Regions from separate parts of the Bradyrhizobium sp. UFLA05-109 genome, predicted to be linked through region 3. Evidence: riboswitches for the same ligand, from Rfam matches in the RefSeq annotation. Region 3 holds a riboswitch; each other region holds the start of a gene.
What was found. Region 3 has a riboswitch for cobalamin ahead of Q3C01_RS40660 (TonB-dependent receptor). Riboswitches for the same ligand answer to the same signal wherever they lie in the genome.
Positions count from the first base shown of each region.

Region 1: linked by a shared signal. The riboswitch ahead of Q3C01_RS01565 (TonB-dependent receptor plug domain-containing protein) and the one ahead of Q3C01_RS40660 (TonB-dependent receptor) in region 3 are both predicted to bind cobalamin.
Region 2: linked by a shared signal. The riboswitch ahead of Q3C01_RS42705 (DUF1636 family protein) and the one ahead of Q3C01_RS40660 (TonB-dependent receptor) in region 3 are both predicted to bind cobalamin.
Region 4: linked by a shared signal. The riboswitch ahead of Q3C01_RS18880 (ribonucleoside-diphosphate reductase subunit alpha) and the one ahead of Q3C01_RS40660 (TonB-dependent receptor) in region 3 are both predicted to bind cobalamin.

Region 1 is NZ_JBBIAR010000002.1:49,685-54,254, forward strand. Features, by position in the region: gene Q3C01_RS01550 (hypothetical protein) at 340-573, shown strand; gene Q3C01_RS01555 (substrate-binding domain-containing protein) at 716-1,522, shown strand; gene Q3C01_RS01560 (hypothetical protein) at 1,683-1,946, shown strand; cobalamin riboswitch at 2,044-2,247, shown strand; gene Q3C01_RS01565 (TonB-dependent receptor plug domain-containing protein) at 2,234-3,628, shown strand; partial or broken gene Q3C01_RS01570 (DUF6925 family protein) at 3,676-4,570, shown strand, end outside.
Region 2 is NZ_JBBIAR010000110.1:17,530-22,099, reverse strand. Features, by position in the region: partial or broken gene Q3C01_RS42715 (cobaltochelatase subunit CobN) at 1-489, opposite strand, end outside; gene cobW (cobalamin biosynthesis protein CobW) at 504-1,538, opposite strand; gene Q3C01_RS42705 (DUF1636 family protein) at 1,535-1,909, opposite strand; cobalamin riboswitch at 2,004-2,223, opposite strand; gene cobO (cob(I)yrinic acid a,c-diamide adenosyltransferase) at 2,264-2,899, shown strand; gene Q3C01_RS42695 (cobyric acid synthase) at 2,907-4,355, shown strand; gene cobD (threonine-phosphate decarboxylase CobD) at 4,359-4,570, opposite strand, start outside.
Region 3 is NZ_JBBIAR010000094.1:15,761-20,330, forward strand. Features, by position in the region: gene Q3C01_RS40655 (PepSY domain-containing protein) at 1-800, opposite strand, end outside; gene Q3C01_RS40660 (TonB-dependent receptor) at 813-3,170, opposite strand; cobalamin riboswitch at 3,291-3,489, opposite strand; gene Q3C01_RS40665 (histidine phosphatase family protein) at 3,565-4,137, shown strand; gene cobT (nicotinate-nucleotide--dimethylbenzimidazole phosphoribosyltransferase) at 4,270-4,570, opposite strand, start outside.
Region 4 is NZ_JBBIAR010000023.1:122,670-127,239, reverse strand. Features, by position in the region: partial or broken gene Q3C01_RS18880 (ribonucleoside-diphosphate reductase subunit alpha) at 1-1,579, opposite strand, end outside; cobalamin riboswitch at 1,703-1,919, opposite strand; cobalamin riboswitch at 2,183-2,388, shown strand; gene Q3C01_RS18875 (TonB-dependent receptor) at 2,604-4,570, shown strand, end outside.

The DNA of each region.
Region 1 (4,570 bases), on a different contig from region 3:
GGTCCCGCGCCTGGTTGACCGTGTGCGCCGATCGCGGCGGGGCAGCACGGCGCAACAGGTTGGCTAGGAGCGCAGCAGGCTCCAGCAGCGAGTGGGGATTCAGCTATCCCGGCGAAACCATCAGGAAGTCTGCGCTCAACACAGACATTCGTCAACGTTATATCCGTACGTATATCTCGGAAGATTAGGACCTAAGTAGTAGGCGATCTCGCCGGAGCGCGGCCATTTCGTCGCTGTGGCTGTCGTTCTTTTTGTTCCTCCCTGTCCGCCTTGCTGCTCGCGATATATGGCAGTAAATATAGCGAGAGGCCGATGGCCGAAATGAAAGAGGATCTGACCATGTCCCGTCACGTTGTGCCGGCGGTTGAGGAGAATCGCAGCGTGGAAGCTCCGCGCAGGTGCTTGAGTTGCAACGGGATCATCGCCGGCCTCGCCGAGCAGGATCTCGGCAACGGCCTCAACATCAAGCTGGGTCTCGTATCCGACGAGTGCGCTCTCATTTGCAACGGGTGCACCGCAAAATTGATCGAGATGCAGCCAGCGAGTGGAACGCCCGTCACGCGGCTCAGGTAGTGTCGGTTGCACGTAGCGAATGCGTGATCCCGATGAGCTTGGCCAAGAGCGACACCGGATACACGAAATCCATCTTGTTGAACCAAAAGGCTCGTACGGCGGATTTTACGAACGATTGCTGTAGAGCATAGGCCCAAGTTTCATGAGACGACCACTCTCCATCATCTCCGCATTTCTCCTTGTGATCAGCGCTTCGGCTGTCCGCGCCGAGCCCGCACGTGTCTACGCGGCGGGAAGCCTGACGGTGTCGGTGAAACAGGCGATCAAGGCGGCCGGCCTGGACGCCTCGCAAGTCGCCGAACCCGTCTTCGGTCCGGCCGGCGGCTTGCGCGAGCGCATTGAGAAAGGCGAGGCAGCGGACCTTTATCTCTCGGCCAACACGGAGCATCCCCGTACGCTCGCTGTGCAGCGGCCGCAGACGCTGGTGATCCCGTTCGCACGCAATAATCTCTGCCTGTTCAGCCGGGAAGCGATCGGTCTGACCGAGGCGAATGCGCTGGAGACGATGCTGGATCCCAAGATACGTCTGGCGACGTCGACGCCTGTCGTTGACCCCGGCGGGGACTATGCTTTCGCGGTGTTCAAGCGTGCGGAGAAAATCCGAGCCGGCGCCGAAGCTGCGCTCAGCCAGAAGGCGCTGAGGCTGGTCGGCGGCCCTGCCGCAATCAAACCGATCGAAGGTCAAACGGCAGCTGCCAGCGTCTTTCTCGCCGACAAGGCGGACGTGCTGCTCGTCTATTGCAGCGGCCAGCAGCAGACCTTGCGCGAGGTTCCGGGATTGAAGGTGTCGCGGTTGCCGCCCGAGATCGACGTCGTTGCGACCTATGGGCTCGCCTTGCTCACGGACAACCCGGCCGCTGCGCGACTTGCGCTGTTCCTGTTGTCGGACAAGGGGCAGGACATTCTTGCCGAAAACGGCCTTGTGAAGATCGCCCCTTCCGAGCGGTGACGCCGCGAGGTTAACGCTGCCGATTCCGGCGATAACGCATTCGTTCAAATTGTCTGCTATTTGCTGACCCGCGGCCAACCCTGCCCACAAATGTCGCGCCGTCTTAAACCCGGCCTTTGGAACCCTCGCGCATGCTCCCCCGAAAGGGTGGGGCACCAACATGTCTGTTCTCAAGGAGATCGTCGCCGCGATTGCGGGAGTCTATGTGCTCCTGTTCGCCTGCGACGCATTGTTCGGCATCAACGAGACGCGTTTCGACGACGCTTATTATAGCCGCGACTTCTACGCGCCGCGGCCGAAAGAGTTTAGCTTCGCAAGCGATACGCCCCCCGCGGTCCGCGTCAGCGACGCCTTCGCGCAGTTCTCGCCGGGTGAAGCAAGGCCGACCAAACGCTACTCGTGGCTGACGACCATCATCCGCTAAGCGAGTGCGCCGGAGGGAGTGAGCCGAATCGCGTGTGGATTGCCACACCTGCTTCTTCGGCCGCACCTCGAACCGATTGACTCCGACTTTAACAAACCCCTAACATCGTCACTGACGGTTCTCCTTTCGGAGATCAAAAGGGAACGTGGTGCTGGATCTCCCCAACGCCACGGCTGCCCCCGCAACTGTAAGCGGTGAATCTTTCGTCACATGCCACTGGGAAATCTCGGTCCCGAGAAGGCGACGTAGAGGTAACGACCCGCGAGCCACCGCGCGCGACCGCCTCGATCGAGACCGGGTCGTTCAACACCTTCAACCAGACCGTGGGCCTCAGCGGCTCGCAGGACAATTTCAACTACGCGTTCAATGTCGCCCATTTTCATGCGGGTGACGTTCCCGTGACGCCGCTCCAGCTGCTGCCGCCGGGTCAGAAGGCGAACGGCAACAACTACGACAACATGAGCTATTCGACCAAGCTCGGGCTAGACATCAACGACAGCTGGTCGGTGAACTCGGTCGTCCGCTATACCGAGGCGACGTTGCTGTTCACCGGCGATAGCGGCTTTCCGAGCACGCCGAACGCCACCCAGAGCACGCATGGGGTACGGCAGCTCTTCAATCGCGACGAAGCCGTCTGGTCGTTGTTCGATGGCCGTATCAAGAACTATTTCGCCGTCAATTATGCCAATAACCGCAGCTCCGACATTGGTCCCGGCGATCCGCTGTGGACCGTCACGACGGGCGAACGCATCAAATACGACTGGCATGCCGTCGCCGAGATCGCGCGTGGCAACAACCTGATCGTCGGCGCCGAGCAGCAGACCGATCGCATCGATGCGACCGGCTTCTCCGCCCAGAATGGCAACAAGGCCGGCTTCGTCGAGTTGCAGTCGCAATTTGCCGACCGGGTCTTCGTCGTTGCCAACATGCGCAACGACTTCAACGACCAGTTCGGCGAGCATGCGACCTATCGCATCGCGCCAGCCGTGATCATTCCGGTGACCGAGACGAAGCTGAAGGGGAGCTATGGAACCGGCTTCAAGGCGCCGACGCTCAGCGAGCTCTACCAGAATTTCCCGGATTTCTTCTTCTTCGGCAATCCCAATTTGAAACCAGAGCAGAGCCAAGGCTATGACGCGGGTTTCGAGCAGCCGCTGTTTGGCGATCGCGTGCGGTTCGGCTCGACCTATTTCCACAACGGCATCACCAACCTCATCACGAGCAATGACACCTTCACGTCCTATACGAACGTGGGACTCGCGACGACGGAAGGCACCGAGAATTTCGTCACCGCGAAGATCACGGATCGCGTGAGCGTGCGCGCCGACCACACCTTCACCCGCACCGTCGATGCGAGCACGGGATTGCAGCTCCTTCGCAGGCCAAAGGAGAAGTGGAGCGCAACCGCGATCTGGCTGCCGATCGACCCCCTCACGCTGTCGGTAACCGTGCTTCATGTCAGCGATTGGCTCGATATCACGCGGGACACGGGGGCGCAGATCGTGGCGCCCGGCTACACCATCGTGAATCTGCGGGGCGACTATGCGATCAGCGATCAAGTCAAGGTGTTTGCGCGGGTCGATAATCTCTTCAACCGGCACTACCAGAACCCGACCGGCTTTCTGGCACCCGGTCTCGGTGTGTTCGGCGGCATACGCATTGCAAGTTACGACGTCAGATAGCAGGGACAGTGGACGAGAACGTTCCGATGACGATGGCTTTCGATATCATGAACGTCTTGGCAAGACAGCTTGGCAACGTCGAGACCGGCTGGAGCGTAGGAACGTTCGGGGCGATTGCCGAGTTCACGCGCGACGCCGGCGAACCCGCCGATCTGCAACAGACCAGTGAGGGGATCGGCGTCGTCACGGACAAGGGCGGAGTGCGGATCGTGCCTCGTCCAAATCTGCGTCTGATTGCATCGGAGTCGCCGACGACCGAAAGCTGGAGCCATCGTGTGGCGGTTTGCCTGCCGCGGGAATCCTGCGCCATGGGTGAGCGCACGACGCTGACGGAAATTGGTCCGGATGAGGATGCGCTGCGCAGCCGGGATCGCGGGGACGTCCTGTTCGATCTTGCCTTGGCTGCTTGCAGATCGATGCCTGCATCCGGGTCGGCGATCCCGACGTGATCGCGGCGCTGCGGAGCCGTGCCGGGACGCCAGTGTTCGCGCCCGGGAACGACGTCATGCGGATTATCCTGGCGGCCAATCCGCACCGCGTGTTCGTCAGCCGGATCGGGCGGGCCGAAGTATTTCAGCCGATCCCGCCGCCGAGCGGGAGAAGCCCGGACGGCCCGCACACCCATGTCCTGCCGAAGTTGTTGGCGCATGGCCGCACCCATTCGGCCACCGAGCCGTTGCCCGATGGCTGGGTTCCCTGCACCCATCTTTATCCGGCGCATGCGCTCCGCGACCAGCTCGGCCGCAAGCATGCGTTCCGGGCGGACCATCACTTGGCTTTCCAAGCCTTGCTCGAACGCCATGGCGTGCCAGAGCTTGTGGCGCTCAAGCGCGAGGTCAACGAGGCCGTCGCGGCCGGACGGGGCCCGGACACGCCGGCGCTCAGACGCGATCGTTTCGCCCGCTCCACGATCCGGGTCGCCCTGCGGCAATTGTCGGCAGC
Region 2 (4,570 bases), on a different contig from region 3:
GAGACCCGAGGCCAGCCCAAGCTGCGCGATCGCGGCTTGTGCGGCAACCGGTCCGCCCTTGTCGCAGAGCACCTTGAGCCGTCTGAGCGTCGAGACCGGCAACGTCGAGAACGCATCCAGCCGTTCATCGTCGCGACCATCCGCCGGCAACACGGCAAGCGCGATTCCGCGGTCTTTCGCCAGTTGATGCAGGGCCGCGAGCCCATAGGCCCAATAGGACTCGCCGCCGATCAGGCGCACCAGAATGCCGCGCGCTTGCGACAGCGTCCGCTCGATATAAGTGTCGATCGACAGCGGATGACGCAGCTCGGCGAGATTGGCGAGCCGCAGCGACGGCAGGCCAGCGCGCCCTCGCCGCCAGCCGGCAGCGAACGCGGCGAGATCGGAATCCGAGAACGAGAGCACCACGAGATCGGCCGGGTCCTGCCCGATGTCCCTTGGCGTCGCGGTCTCCTCCAGACCACGGCTCTCGCGGAAAACGACGTGCATCAGATGCCGAGTCCTTAAATGCCAAGCCCTGCCTTGATCGCCGCCTCGTCGATATCGCCATGCTCGCCGATCACGACCAGCTTCGATTGCCGGGGAGACGCGCCCCAGGGCTGATCGAACTGGTGCCGAACCCGCTCGCCGACCGATTGCAGCAACAGCCGCATAGGCTTACCCTTGACCGCGATATAGCCTTTTGCACGCAACACGTTCTGCTCGCGCGCCAGCCGCTGCACCGAGGCGATCAGCGCCTCGACGTCGACGACCTCAGGCAGATCGATCACGACGGAGTTGAAATCGTTGTGCTCGTGCTCGTCCTCGCCGTCGTGATGCGATGGGCGCGCGGCGAGATCGTCTTCGGCCGCCGCTTCAAGGCCGAGGATGACGCGCAGATCGACCGCGCCGTCGACCACGGGGAGCATAGGCACCGGACGCGGCATCTCCGCTGCGATCGCCGCCTTGGCTGCTTCGAGGCCTGCCGCACCTGCGAGGTCGGCCTTGGTCAGGAGCACGATATCGGCGCAGGCGATCTGGTCCTCGAACACCTCCGACAGCGGCGTCTCGTGATCGAGATTCTCATCCGCCGCGCGCTGCGCTTCCACCGCATCCGGGTCCGGCGCGAAGCGTCCGGCTGCGACCGCCTCGGCGTCGGCCAGCGCAATCACGCCATCGACCGTGATCCGCGAGCGGATTTCCGGCCAGTCGAACGCCTTCAGCAGCGGCTTCGGCAAGGCCAGCCCCGACGTCTCGATCAGGATGTGATCCGGCCTCACCTGGCGCGCGAGCAGTTGTTCCATCGCTGGAATGAAATCGTCGGCCACGGTGCAGCAGATGCAGCCATTGGCGAGCTCGACGATGTTTTCCTCAGGGCAATTGGCATCGGCACAGGATCTCAGGATCTGGCCGTCGACACCTTCACTGCCGAACTCGTTGACGAGCACCGCGAGCTTCTTGCCGTTGGCATTGCTGATCAGATGCTGGATCAGCGTCGTCTTGCCTGATCCCAGAAAACCCGTGACGACCGTGACCGGGACTTTTGCGAGCGTGTTCATTCGGCGGCCTCCGGCACGACGGCGATGGGGGGAATGCGGGCAAGCGATTGCTTGCGGAAGATTTCGGGACGGCTGCGCCATGGCACGATGCCGTCGGGCGCTGCGGCGTAGGCCGAAGCGCCTGCGATCACGTCGTTCGCATTGGCATCCGACAGGCGGCCATAGACATAGGACCATCGACCGGGCGCGCTGAGAGCTACCGAGCAGCCCTGGCTACAGGCCGACAGGCATTCGACGGGAACCAGGTTGACGCCTTCGGGCACGCCGGCGTCGAGAATCGCGGCATGCAGCCGTGCGCCGGGCGTGGTTTCGCCTTCGCCGAGTGTCTGCCCGGCGCGGCAGGTGATGCAAACGTGAAGTGTAACGGCCATCGCCCCTTCCAGGATATCTGCGGGAGGCGATGAGGCGCACGAACCGCTCGAGAGAGGGTCCGTTTCCCCGTCGCGGAACACCCCGTCCGCCGGTCCAAAAACATTGGCGCTGGCAGGTCTCCCGGCTTGCGGAGCAGGGTTTTTCCCTTCGATCCCCGCCTTCCCGATCCCCCATGGGATCAGTGGCTTCGGGCATCTCTCCGGTCACGGTCGCGGGGGCGGCTGCTTTTCGAACACGAATCTTGCCGATACGAGCCCTATCGCATTCCCTCTTCGCCTGTCGTAGGACAGGAACCAACGCTGGCCCACCATTTGCCCATGGCCGCCACTTGTCAAGCCGAAGGACCATTTCAGATGACGCCTGAACCGGATACCCCAGCGGTGGACAACACCGACGCCCGGCATGCTGCGAAAATGGCGAAAATCAAGGTCGCCCGCGACAAGATCATGGCGACCAAGAGCGGCGAAAAGGGACTGATCATCGTCCATACCGGCGCGGGCAAGGGCAAGTCCTCCTCCGCTTTCGGAATGATCGTTCGCTGTGTCGCACATGGCTTCCCTTGCGCGGTCGTCCAGTTCATCAAGGGCGCGTGGGATACCGGCGAGCGGCGGCTGCTCACCGGGCATTTTGGCGATCTCTGCCAGTTCCACGCCATGGGCGAAGGCTTTACCTGGGAGACGCAGGACCGCGCCCGGGACATCGCCGCCGCGCGCGCCGGCTGGGAGAAGGCGAAGGAGCTGATATCGGACGAACGCCTGCGCATGGTCGTGCTCGACGAGATCAACATCGCGCTGCGCTACGACTATCTCGATATCGCCGAGGTCGTCGATTTCCTGAAAACGCAGAAGCCACCGCTGACGCATGTCGTCCTCACCGGGCGCAACGCCAAGGACGAGCTGATCGAGATCGCCGATCTCGTCACCGAGATGACGCTGGTGAAACATCCGTTCCGCTCCGGCATCAAGGCGCAAGCGGGCGTCGAGTTCTGAGACTTCGATGGCGCGCGCATTGATGATCCAGGGAGCGGGCTCGGACGTGGGCAAGTCGCTCGTCGCCGCGGGCCTTGCGCGTGCCGCAAAGCGCCGCGGCCTGCGCGTGCTCCCGTTCAAGCCGCAGAACATGTCGAACAATGCGGCCGTCACCGTCGACGGCGGCGAGATCGGCCGTGCGCAGGCGCTCCAGGCGCTCGCCGCCGGCGTCGAGCCGCACACCGACATGAATCCGGTGCTGCTCAAGCCCGAGACCGATGTCGGAGCGCAAATCATCGTGCAGGGCAAGCGCATCGCGACCGCACGCGCCCGCGACTACGCCGCGATGAAGCCTTCGCTGATGGGCGCCGTGCTCGAAAGCTTCGAACGGCTGAAGGCGCGCACCGATCTCGTGCTGGTCGAAGGCGCCGGCAGCCCGGCCGAGGTCAATCTGCGCAAGGCCGACATCGCCAATATGGGCTTTGCGCGGAAAGCCGATGTGCCCGTCGTGCTGATCGGCGACATCGACCGCGGCGGCGTCATCGCGCAACTCGTCGGCATCAAGGCCGTAATCGATCCTGACGATGCCGCGATGATCCAGGGGTTCATCATCAACAAGTTTCGCGGCGATCCCACGCTGTTCGATGACGGCTACCGCCTGATCCAGGACAGGACATCCTGGCGCGGTTTTGGCGTGCTGCCCTGGTTCGCGCGCGCCGGCGAGTTGCCGGCCGAGGATGCACTGGGATTGGGCGAGGCGCGGAAGCCCGGCAAAAGCAAGATCGCGTTTCTGGCGCTATCGCGGATCGCCAATTTCGACGATCTCGATCCGCTCAAGGTCGAGCCCAACGTTGACCTCGTGATGGTCCGCCCGGGCGAGGCGATTCCCGGAGACGCGCGGCTCGTCATCATTCCCGGCTCGAAATCAACGCGCGGCGACCTCGCCTTCTTGCGCGCGCAAGGCTGGGACATCGATCTCCTCGCGCATCACCGCCGTGGCGGCCATGTGCTGGGTGTCTGTGGCGGCTATCAGATGCTCGGTCACAGCGTGGATGATCCCGAAGGCATCGAGGGCCCAGCCGGAGAGACGGCAGGTCTTGGCCTTCTCGATGTGACGACGGTGATGTCGCCGCAAAAGACGCTCACGCGCGTCACCGCGCGCCATGCCGGAACCAGCGAGCCCATCGACGCCTACGAAATTCACATCGGCCGCACCGAAGGGCTGGATCGCGCGCGTCCCTTCGCAATGCTCGACGGCGCGCCGGAAGGCGCGATCTCCGGCGATGGGCGCGTGCACGGCAGCTATCTGCACGGCCTGTTCACGTCGGACGGTTTCCGTAAGGCGTTCCTCGCGCAGCTCGACATTCCCTCGGCCGATCAGCCCTATCACGCCCGGGTGGAGAGCGCGCTCGACGCGCTCGCCGATCACATCGAGGCGCATCTCGACGTCGAAGGCCTGCTCACGCTGGCGCGCTGAGCGTCAGCCCGCGAGCGCCGATTCAAGGCGCGACCATTCCGCCTCATCGCCCGGCAGCCCGAGGCGCAGCCAGCCCGGCCGCGCGCTGAAGACGCGCGACCAGATCTTGCTGCGCGCGAGCTTGTCCTGTGCAGCAAGCGCATCACCGGCATCGTAGAGCCGGAACAGCGGCGTGCCACCGATCAGCCGCCATCCTTGCGCCGTCGCCGCCGTAT
Region 3 (4,570 bases):
ATCCAGGTCAGAAGGAAGGTCGTCGCAAGCAATCCAATGACGTGATGCAGAGCATGCCAGCCACGATAGGGTGACAACTTTCGGCCTTCGCGAAGCCTAACCCGTGCAATCCCGAGCGCAGCGCCAAGCACGGCTGCGATCAATGCGAGCAGCGAGAGGCTCCAGACCACCCCGTCCCACAGCGACCAGTTGCGCCTCAGCACAGTCGGATAGATCCAGTGCACGACGCTGCCAACGAGATTCCACCCGCGCTCGCGCCGCGTCGTATCCAGGACGATCTCGCCCGTGACCGACGACACGTAAAGCTCCGTCCCATCAGCGTCGTCGAGTGCCACGCGGAACAGCGGCCGATGCCGATCGAAGCCGTTCGGCACGCTCCATTGATCATGGTCGGCAAGCGCGACGACCGACGCGCGGGCAACATCGAGCCCGCGCCGTCGCGCATGACCGGTCGCGATGGCAAGTGCAACGTCCGGTGATGTCACAGCTGCGTCGGTGCCAGCTGTTGCGCGGATCGCCCGCGACAGCGACGGAGTCGCGATAACATAGACGGGACCGTCGCTCCGCTGGATCAGCCGGACATGCGCGGCGTCGGACAGCCCGCTCGCCCTCACGGCGTCTGACGGACCAATCACCTCGCCTGCTTGTGCCAGTGGCGCGAGACCTTCGAAACGTTCCGCTTCGCCGAGCGAGGGAAACGGAACGAAGTGCATCACGATTCCGCTTGCGAACCACATCGCAAACAGCAGGCAGAACGCAATGCCGAGCCAGCGGTGCAGCAGGATCGTCGCGCCCATCATACGATCATCACCTTACCACTTGAACGCAGCGGAGATCTCATAGGTGCGCGGCGCTCCCAGCAGGACCTGATCGAGGTAGAACGGATCGCCCCAGATCGCATAGCGTTTGTCGGTGATGTTGCGCACGCGGAACGTCAGGCGCGTCTGCTCGACGGCGGAGAATACCGATTTCGGGATGTCTACGAAAGCGTAGACGTCCGCGACCGTGTAGGCGTTCAGCGTCACGGTGTTCGCATCCGTGTTGTAGCGATCGCCGACGTGACGTCCGACCACGCCGAGCTCCACCGGCCATGGCGTGAAGAAGCGATAGGATGCGCCGGCATTGGCGACGATGCGCGGCACGTTGGGCGGCGTATTGCCGGAGAAAGAGCCACCGGCGAAATTGTAGTCGGCATAGCGCGCATCGACATAGGCGATATTGCCCCACAGCCGCACGGCGTCCGTCACGCGCACGGCACCGGCGAGCTCCACACCCTTTGACTCCTGCTGTCCGGCGATATTGAGCTGCATGCCGCCAGCGGCTGCGTAGACGTTCTTGCGCAGGATGTCGTAGGCCGAGAACGACCACTCCGCCCTGTTGTCCCAGAACAGATGCTTGACGCCGGTCTCGTAGGTGCGCGACGTCGTCAGGTCGAGCGGCTGGGTAGGCGCGAGCAGGAAGATGTTGTTGGCCGAGACATCGGCGCCGGTCGCGTACTGGCTGAAGAAGGTCAGGCCGGGCACGGCTTCCCAGGTGTAGCCGATGCGACCGGTCACCGGCGCCCAGTCTTTCGAGAACGGGAAGCCCGCCTTCTCAAGACCGCTGACGTTGGTCGAATTGCGATCGAGCCCGATATGCTCTACGCGCAGGCCGCCGATCAGCGCGAAGCTTCGCGTGATCTTCAGCCGGTCCTCGAACGACAGCGCCTCGTTGTCGATCCGCGCCGTCTGTTGCTGCGTCGTGAGCAGGCCATAATAACCACGCGCGGGATCCACCAGCGTGACGGTATCATCGGGGAAGTTGGCTGCACCCGGCCTGACAAAATCGAGATAGCTTGACGACAGAGTCGTGACGAGGCGGTTGTCAAAGCCTGCGATATTCGCATCCCAGGTCAGGTCGGTGATGTTGCCGACGAGGCGCTGGCTGTGTGCGACATAGAAGCGCTCCCGGTCCACCAAATTCGTCGTGGAATTGAACGCCTCGACTTCATTGTTGAACCAGCTGCGCTCGGCGCCATAGGCATAGGCCTGACTCTTCAAGGTCAGGTCGGGCGCCAGCTTCAGCTCGAAACCGCCACGCAGCCACACCTCCTGCGCGACGTTGCGATTATCGAGAACGTTATAGTTGGTGTTGAAGGTGCGATCATCGATCGTGACCGCACCGAGATTCGTGCCGTTGAAGTTGGAGACATAATTGCCGGAGACGATACCCGACGTCGCATGCGAGCCGCTATAGGCCACCGGCACCAGCGGCGCACCCCAATAGGCCTTGCCGCGATCTTCCCGGTACTCGATTGCGCCCCAGACTTTGAGACTGTCCGAGATGCGATAGTTGAGCTGGCCGGAGACGTCGAGCGTCTTGGTATTGGTGTCGTCGGCAAAGCCGTTGAGCGAGGAACGGCTGATGTCGAAGCGGTAGTCCAATCCCTGGACATTGGTGCTACCGCCCGAGCCATAATGCGTGCGGAACGAGTTCAGCGAGTCATATGAAAAGTCCGCCTCATTCTGGACCGGTCCGGTGTGCGGCTGCTTGGTCACGAAATTGATCGCGCCGCCGCTGGCGCCCTCGCCCGACATCAGCGAGGCCGGCCCCTTCAGAAATTCCACGGCTTCGAGATTGGCAGTGTCCGCGATCCGCGAGGTCATGTTCTGCGGGCCGATCTTGATGCCGTTGTAGAGGATATTGATCTGGCTGTTGGTGAAGCCGCGCATCGAGAAGGCCGAGGGCTCTGCCGGATTGTCGCCTGAGGTGACGCCGACGGCGCCCTGCGCGACCTCGGACACGGTGCGATAGCCCTGCTCCCGCATGGTCTCGGCCGAGATCACCTCGACGGTCGCGGGCGTCTCGCGTACGGTCAGGCCGAGGCGCGAGGCGCTTTCGGCCACGGCATTGGTGTTGAGCGGTGTCTGCGCGGCTGCAGCCGGCACGACGGGCTTGGGAGCTGTCGATGCGGTCGCCGACCTGCGCGCGGCCGCGCGCCGTGCGCTCTGCGCCTCCCGGCCGGCCGGCTTGACCTGCTTGCGGGATTGTGCGGGCGACACCTCGACCGGCGGCAGGGGTTCGCGGGCCTGCTGCGCCAGCGCAGCAGGCATATCGACGGCAGCAAACGATGTGAGGGCGGCGGAGGCGAGCAGGAAGGCGCGCGGTCGTACAATACGGGTAGGAGACACAGTTCGAGAAACCTCGGTATGACGTCAGTGGCACGTCACAGCGAACCAAGTCTCAACCTTCAGGGCGTTTCTCGCCCCCGGCTAAGCCAAATGTCTGTACTCCCCGACCGACATCTTCGCGTGTGACCACGGCTGACGGCAGGTCTCCTGGCTCGCGGGTCGTGACCTCTTCGCCGCCTTCCCGGGACCGAGAGCCCAGTGGCTTGTGACGAAGGATTCTCCGCTTACAGTTGCGGGGGCAGCTGCGGCTTTGGGGAAATCCCCGCACCGCATTCCCTTTTCATCCCCGGATGGGGAAACCGTCGCGCGCATCTATGATTAAGAGCGAGAGAGAGTCAATGTGCAGGCTGCGGCGTTCTCGCCGTAACGGTGCAAACGTCTTTGGAGATGCTGAATGGAAGGGGACACCTTCCTCTGGTTGGTCCGGCATGCGGTCGTCGACGGCGTCGCGGGGACGATCCACGCCATGGATGCGCCGGCCGATCTCAGCGACCCGGGCCGCCTCGACGCGCTACGACGGTGTCTGCCGCAGGGGGCCGCGAGCTACGCGAGCCCGGCCCGACGGACCGTCGACACGGCGCACGCCCTCGCGCTCGATCCGATCCTCATGTCCGAATTCAGCGAGCAGGATTTTGGCGAATGGACCGGGCGACGTCATGATGATCTCGCCGCCGCGGGCGGCGACGCCTATCCAAAATTCTGGGCCGATCCGGCCGGCTCAAGGCCTCCGGGCGGTGAAAGCTTCGAAGACCAGATCGCCAGAACCCGCGAAGGACTTCACCGTATCGAAAGAGGATCAGCGATTCTGGTCGTCCATTCCGGCACCGTCCGCGCTGCGCTGTGCATCGCCCTCGATCTCGCACCGCAGGCATCCCTGCGGTTTGGGATCGATCCGCTCTCGCTCACTCGCATCGACCGCCTGTCGAACGGCTGGCGAGTCGTCTCCGTCAATCAAACTATCGCTTGAAGCCGTAAAGCGCGATGAGATTGGGAGGAATCGTCATCGCGCTTTAGGTTGTTGTTTGAGCATGATCTCCGCGCAAACGCGTTCCGCGTTTGTCGCGAGGGAAAACCGCTACGCACTTTTCCGGATCATGCCCTATGCAGGACGATCCGGAACGTTGGCCTGCGCGAACGTCGCCATGCCATTGTGCAGGGCGCAGGCGAGCCGCACCAGCGGCAGTGCGATCGCCGCGCCCGATCCCTCGCCGAGCCGGAGATCGAGGCTGACCAGCGGCTGAACGTTGAGCGCACGAAGTACCAGGCGATGCCCCTGCTCCGCCGACTGGTGCGACGGCAGCAGGAACGGCTGGCATGACGGATTGAGGCGCGCGGCTGCCAGCGCGGCAACCGACACGATGAATCCGTCGATCAAGATCGGAATACGCCGCTGCGCTGCC
Region 4 (4,570 bases), on a different contig from region 3:
CCTCATAGGCCGTCTTGAAGGACGTCCCGTACAGATCGTGCAAATCGGGCGTCTCGTCCGGCGAGAACAGCGTCCACTCGTCGTCGGCGTCGACCCGCTGCATGAACAGGTCCGGCACCCAGTTGGCGGTGTTCATGTCGTGGGTGCGACGGCGGTCATCGCCTGTGTTCTTGCGCAGATCGAGGAATTCCTCGATGTCGACGTGCCAGGTCTCCAGATAGGCGCAGACCGCGCCCTTGCGCTTGCCGCCCTGGTTGACGGCGATCGCGGTGTCGTTGGCCACCTTCAGGAACGGGATGATGCCCTGGCTTTCGCCGTTGGTGCCCTTGATGTGGGCTCCGAGGCCGCGCACCGGCGTCCAATCGTTGCCGAGACCGCCGGAGTACTTTGCGAGCAGCGCATTGTCCTTGATCGACTTGAAAATGCCATCGAGGTCGTCCGATACGGTGGTGAGGAAGCAGGACGACAGCTGCGGGCGCAGCGTGCCGGAATTGAACAGCGTCGGCGTCGAGGCCATGAAGTCGAACGATGACAAGAGATCGTAGAACTCGATCGCCTTGGCTTCGCGGTCGATCTCTCGAATTGCCAGGCCCATCGCCACGCGCATGAAGAAGGCCTGCGGCAGTTCGATCCGCTTGCCTTGCTGATGCAGGAAATAACGGTCGTAGAGCGTCTGAAGGCCGAGGAACTGGAAGTTCAAGTCTCGCTCAGGCTTCAACGCCGCAGCGATGCGGCCGAGATCGAAGCGGGCGAGTTCGGGATCGAGCAGTTCGGCTGCGATGCCGACCTTCACATAGGCCGGAAAGTATTCGGCATAGCGCGTCGCCATGTCGGCCTGCGAGGCCGACGACGTAACGCCATGGACATGCGACAGCACCTCGCCGCGGAGCTTGTCGAGCAGCAGGCGCGCGCTGACATAGGCATAACCCGGCTCCTGCTCGACCAGCGTGCGCGCGGCCATGATCGAGGCCAGCGCCAGCTCGTCCTGGCTGATGCCGTCGTAGAGATTGCGGGTGGTTTCGGCCAGCACGGGGGCTGCGGAGACGCCGTCGAGACCGGCGCAGGCCTCATTGATGATCAGCTCGAGCCGGCGCGTGTCCAGACCGACGCGCGAGCCGTCCGGCAGCGTGACGTGAAGGGTCGGTGCGGCGACGGGCGCCGGCTGCGCGGCCGCTTCCTCGGCGCGCTGGCGGGACCGTTCCTCGCGGTAGAGCACGTAGGCCCGGGCGACCTTATGGTGCTCGCTTCGCATCAAGGCGAGTTCGACCTGATCCTGCACGTCCTCGATGTGAAAGGTGCGCCCCTCGCCTGCGCGGCGCATCAGGGCTGCCACGACTTCGGCCGTCAACTGCTCGACGCTCTCGTGAACGCGGCGCGAAGCAACCGCAGTGCTGCCCTCTACCGCAAGGAAAGCCTTGGTCATTGCGACCGCGATCTTGGCGGAATCGAACGGCGAGACCTTCCCGTTGCGGCGGATGATCTGCATGGCCGGCTCGCTGGAAGCTGCCGCAAGTGACTGTGGACGCAACTGGATGATGGGTGCGGAAGCGGTGTCCGCGTCGTGCAGGTTCAGTGACATCAAAGGGCCCCGTGATGCGCGCGTTGTGTTTGGACGGGGCGATAAGGAAGGACGCTGCCGGAACGCCGGCAGATGCGTTGCCGGACGGTGCGTGCAAGCGACCGCCGGGACACCCCGCCCGTGGACGTTCAGATCGTCACGGCAGGTCTCCTGGCTCGCAGGTCGTTGCTTGCTTCCTGTCTTCCCGGCGCAGGCGCACCAGTGACGTTGTCCGGAAGCAGCTCGCTGCTGACAGTTGCGGGGGCAGCGCCGGAATTCCGCGCACAACGCGCAGTTCACCGGCTTCCCTCTTAGCCACTACATCTTGCGACGCAGTAGGACCGTGACACCCATATATGGAGATATTCGGAGCGAAGTGTCAATGAGTGATCAAGTCGCGCTCGCCGATTTGCTTGTGGAATGCGGGAATTTTGCCGCCCTTCGTTCCGCATCTCGCGATTCGGCCAGCATGCGCAATCCGTTCCTCACCGGTCCGAGCCGAGAGTAGGGAATACTGGACGCATAGTTGCCGGCGCGCCACGCTCGAGTAGCCATCTTCTCTAACTGCGACATTTTGGCACGGACGTGATGGTGACCACGCGTTGACGCGCCCAGTCCGCGGATGCCAGTTTTTTCAGCGGTGGTGTCCGCAAGGACTCTTCAAGGGAATGCGGTGCGTCCGTTTTGGCGGACAAATCCGCGGCTGCCCCCGCAACTGTGAGCGGATAGCCGACGACCAACAAACCACTGGAGCGCCATCGGGGCTCTGGGAAGGTGGTCGGAGGCGATGACCCGCGAGCCAGGAAACCTGCTACCGGTCATGGTCATGCGCGAACGCGTCGGGCGGGGTGCCTCGGTGTCGTGAAGAGTAGCCGGTGCATCTACCGCAAGGGGCGAAGGTAGATTGCCAAGGCGACCGCGGTGACGGTTCGTTGCTTCGCCGCAGAGCGCTTACGTGAAAAATTTCAGCTACTACCATGGTGCCGCACCAGATCATCAGCGCACCTCGCGCCGCTATCTTTCTTCGACCGCGGTTTCTCCGGTCCTGATCGCAATTCTTTCATCGCTGCTGCCATCGACGGCTGCCGTTGCGCAGACTGCGGCCCGGGATAAATCCGAGCTCGAGCCGGTGGTGGTCTCTCCGCCTCCGAAGCGGCCGCGCGCGGTCAGCGCCGACAATCAGGACGCGCGTGCTGTGCGCCGTGCTGCTGCACGCAAGCCGGCACCCGTAGCTACAGCCACTCCGACGACCCAGCCTCAGAATGGTGCCGCCCCGACGCCGCTGAATACCAATGTCGTCACCGAGGCCGGATCGCGCCTCGGCATCACGGCGCGGGAAATGCCGGCGACCGTCGAGGTGATCAGCCAGCAGACGATGCAGGATCAGGGCATAAGGACGACGACCGAAGTTGCCAAGGCGGCGGTGGGCGTGATCGGCGGCGATGCGCCGGGCGCGCCCGCCATCTTCTCGATGCGCGGCTTTGCCGGCGACCAGATCAGCACCCTCTATAACGGCATCCCGATCGGGCCGTCGACCATGACCGGTCGTCCGATGGACGTGGCCGGCTTGCAGCAGGTCGAGATCATCAAGGGACCGGACTCGCTGGTGGCGGGCCTCGGCGCGACCGGCGGCGCCATCAATTACGTCAACAAGGCGCCGCACACAGGTCCGATCGTCAACGATGCCTTCACCTCCTACGATTCCTTCAACGGCTACCGCGCCGGATACGGGTCGGGCGGCAGCACGCTGATCGACGGCCTCGACTATCGCTTCGACATCAGCCATTTCAACGACAAGGGTTTCATCGACGACACCTATTCCAAGCTGAGCAATGTCTCCGGCCAGTTGAACTATCGTGTCAACGACAGCCTGAAGATCTGGGGCGCGGCCGAATACAGGCAGGATAATGACCGCTTCTACTGGGGAACACCGCTGGTGCCGGCGAATGCACCGGGCATCGTGCCGACAACGGGCATCGTCTCCGGGGTCTGGAGCAACTATTACCTTGGCGGCGGCACGCCGGTCCCGGTCACCATCGACGCGCGCACGCTGACCACGAACTACAACGTGCTCGACAATCACAGCGGCGCCAGCGAGCTGTGGCTGCGCAGTGGCTTCCAGTGGGACATCACCAACAACGTCTCGCTGAAGAGCCAGGTTTACGGCTATGACGCCCACAGGCACTGGTTCAACAACGAGATCTCGTCGTTTGACCAGACGGTCGGCGGTTTTGCCGGCGCGCAGAGCATCTATCGTGAGCGTCTGGCGCTCGATCACGCGCAGCGGCTCTACGGCAACATCACCGACCTCACCGTCAACTCCAACATCGGCGGCCTGGACAACCGCTTCGTCGCCACCGTCATGGCGAGCAACAACCAGTTCAACGTCTCGCAGGACACGCTGTTCTTCAACGACTATGTCGACCTGCTCAATCCGGATCGCGGGCTCTATGGGCCCCGCAGCGACGAGAAGATCTACACCCGCGTCAACACTGCGTCGCTGTCGTTCGAGGACCGGATCAAGCTGACCTCGACCTTCGCGCTGATCGGCGGCATCCGCTTCGAGGACATCAAGCTGGACCGCACGCGCTTCGACCCTGATGGCGTGCTGGAATCTGCCAAGGGCTATCCGTTCTCGACCACCTTCAATCCCATCACCGGCCGCATCGGCTACACCTGGGACATCGCGCCCGGCGTGATGCTGTACAGCCAGTATGCAACCGCAGCCGATCCGACGGTCGCCAACATCTTCATCCTCGCGCCTTCGGTGCCGTTGCTGCTAACGACGTCGCGGACATACGAGACCGGCGTGAAGGTGCAATCGGCCGACAAGCGAACCGAGTTCACCGCGTCCGTGTTCGATATCGAGCGCAAGAACGTCTACGTTCCCGAAAGCGGCATCGTCTTCAACGTCGCCGGCAAAATCGCCTCCAAAGGCATTGAGCTCGCGGCCGCGACCAATCCGTTCGGAGGACTGAAGCTGTGGGGCAATGTCGCTTTCGTGCAGTCGCG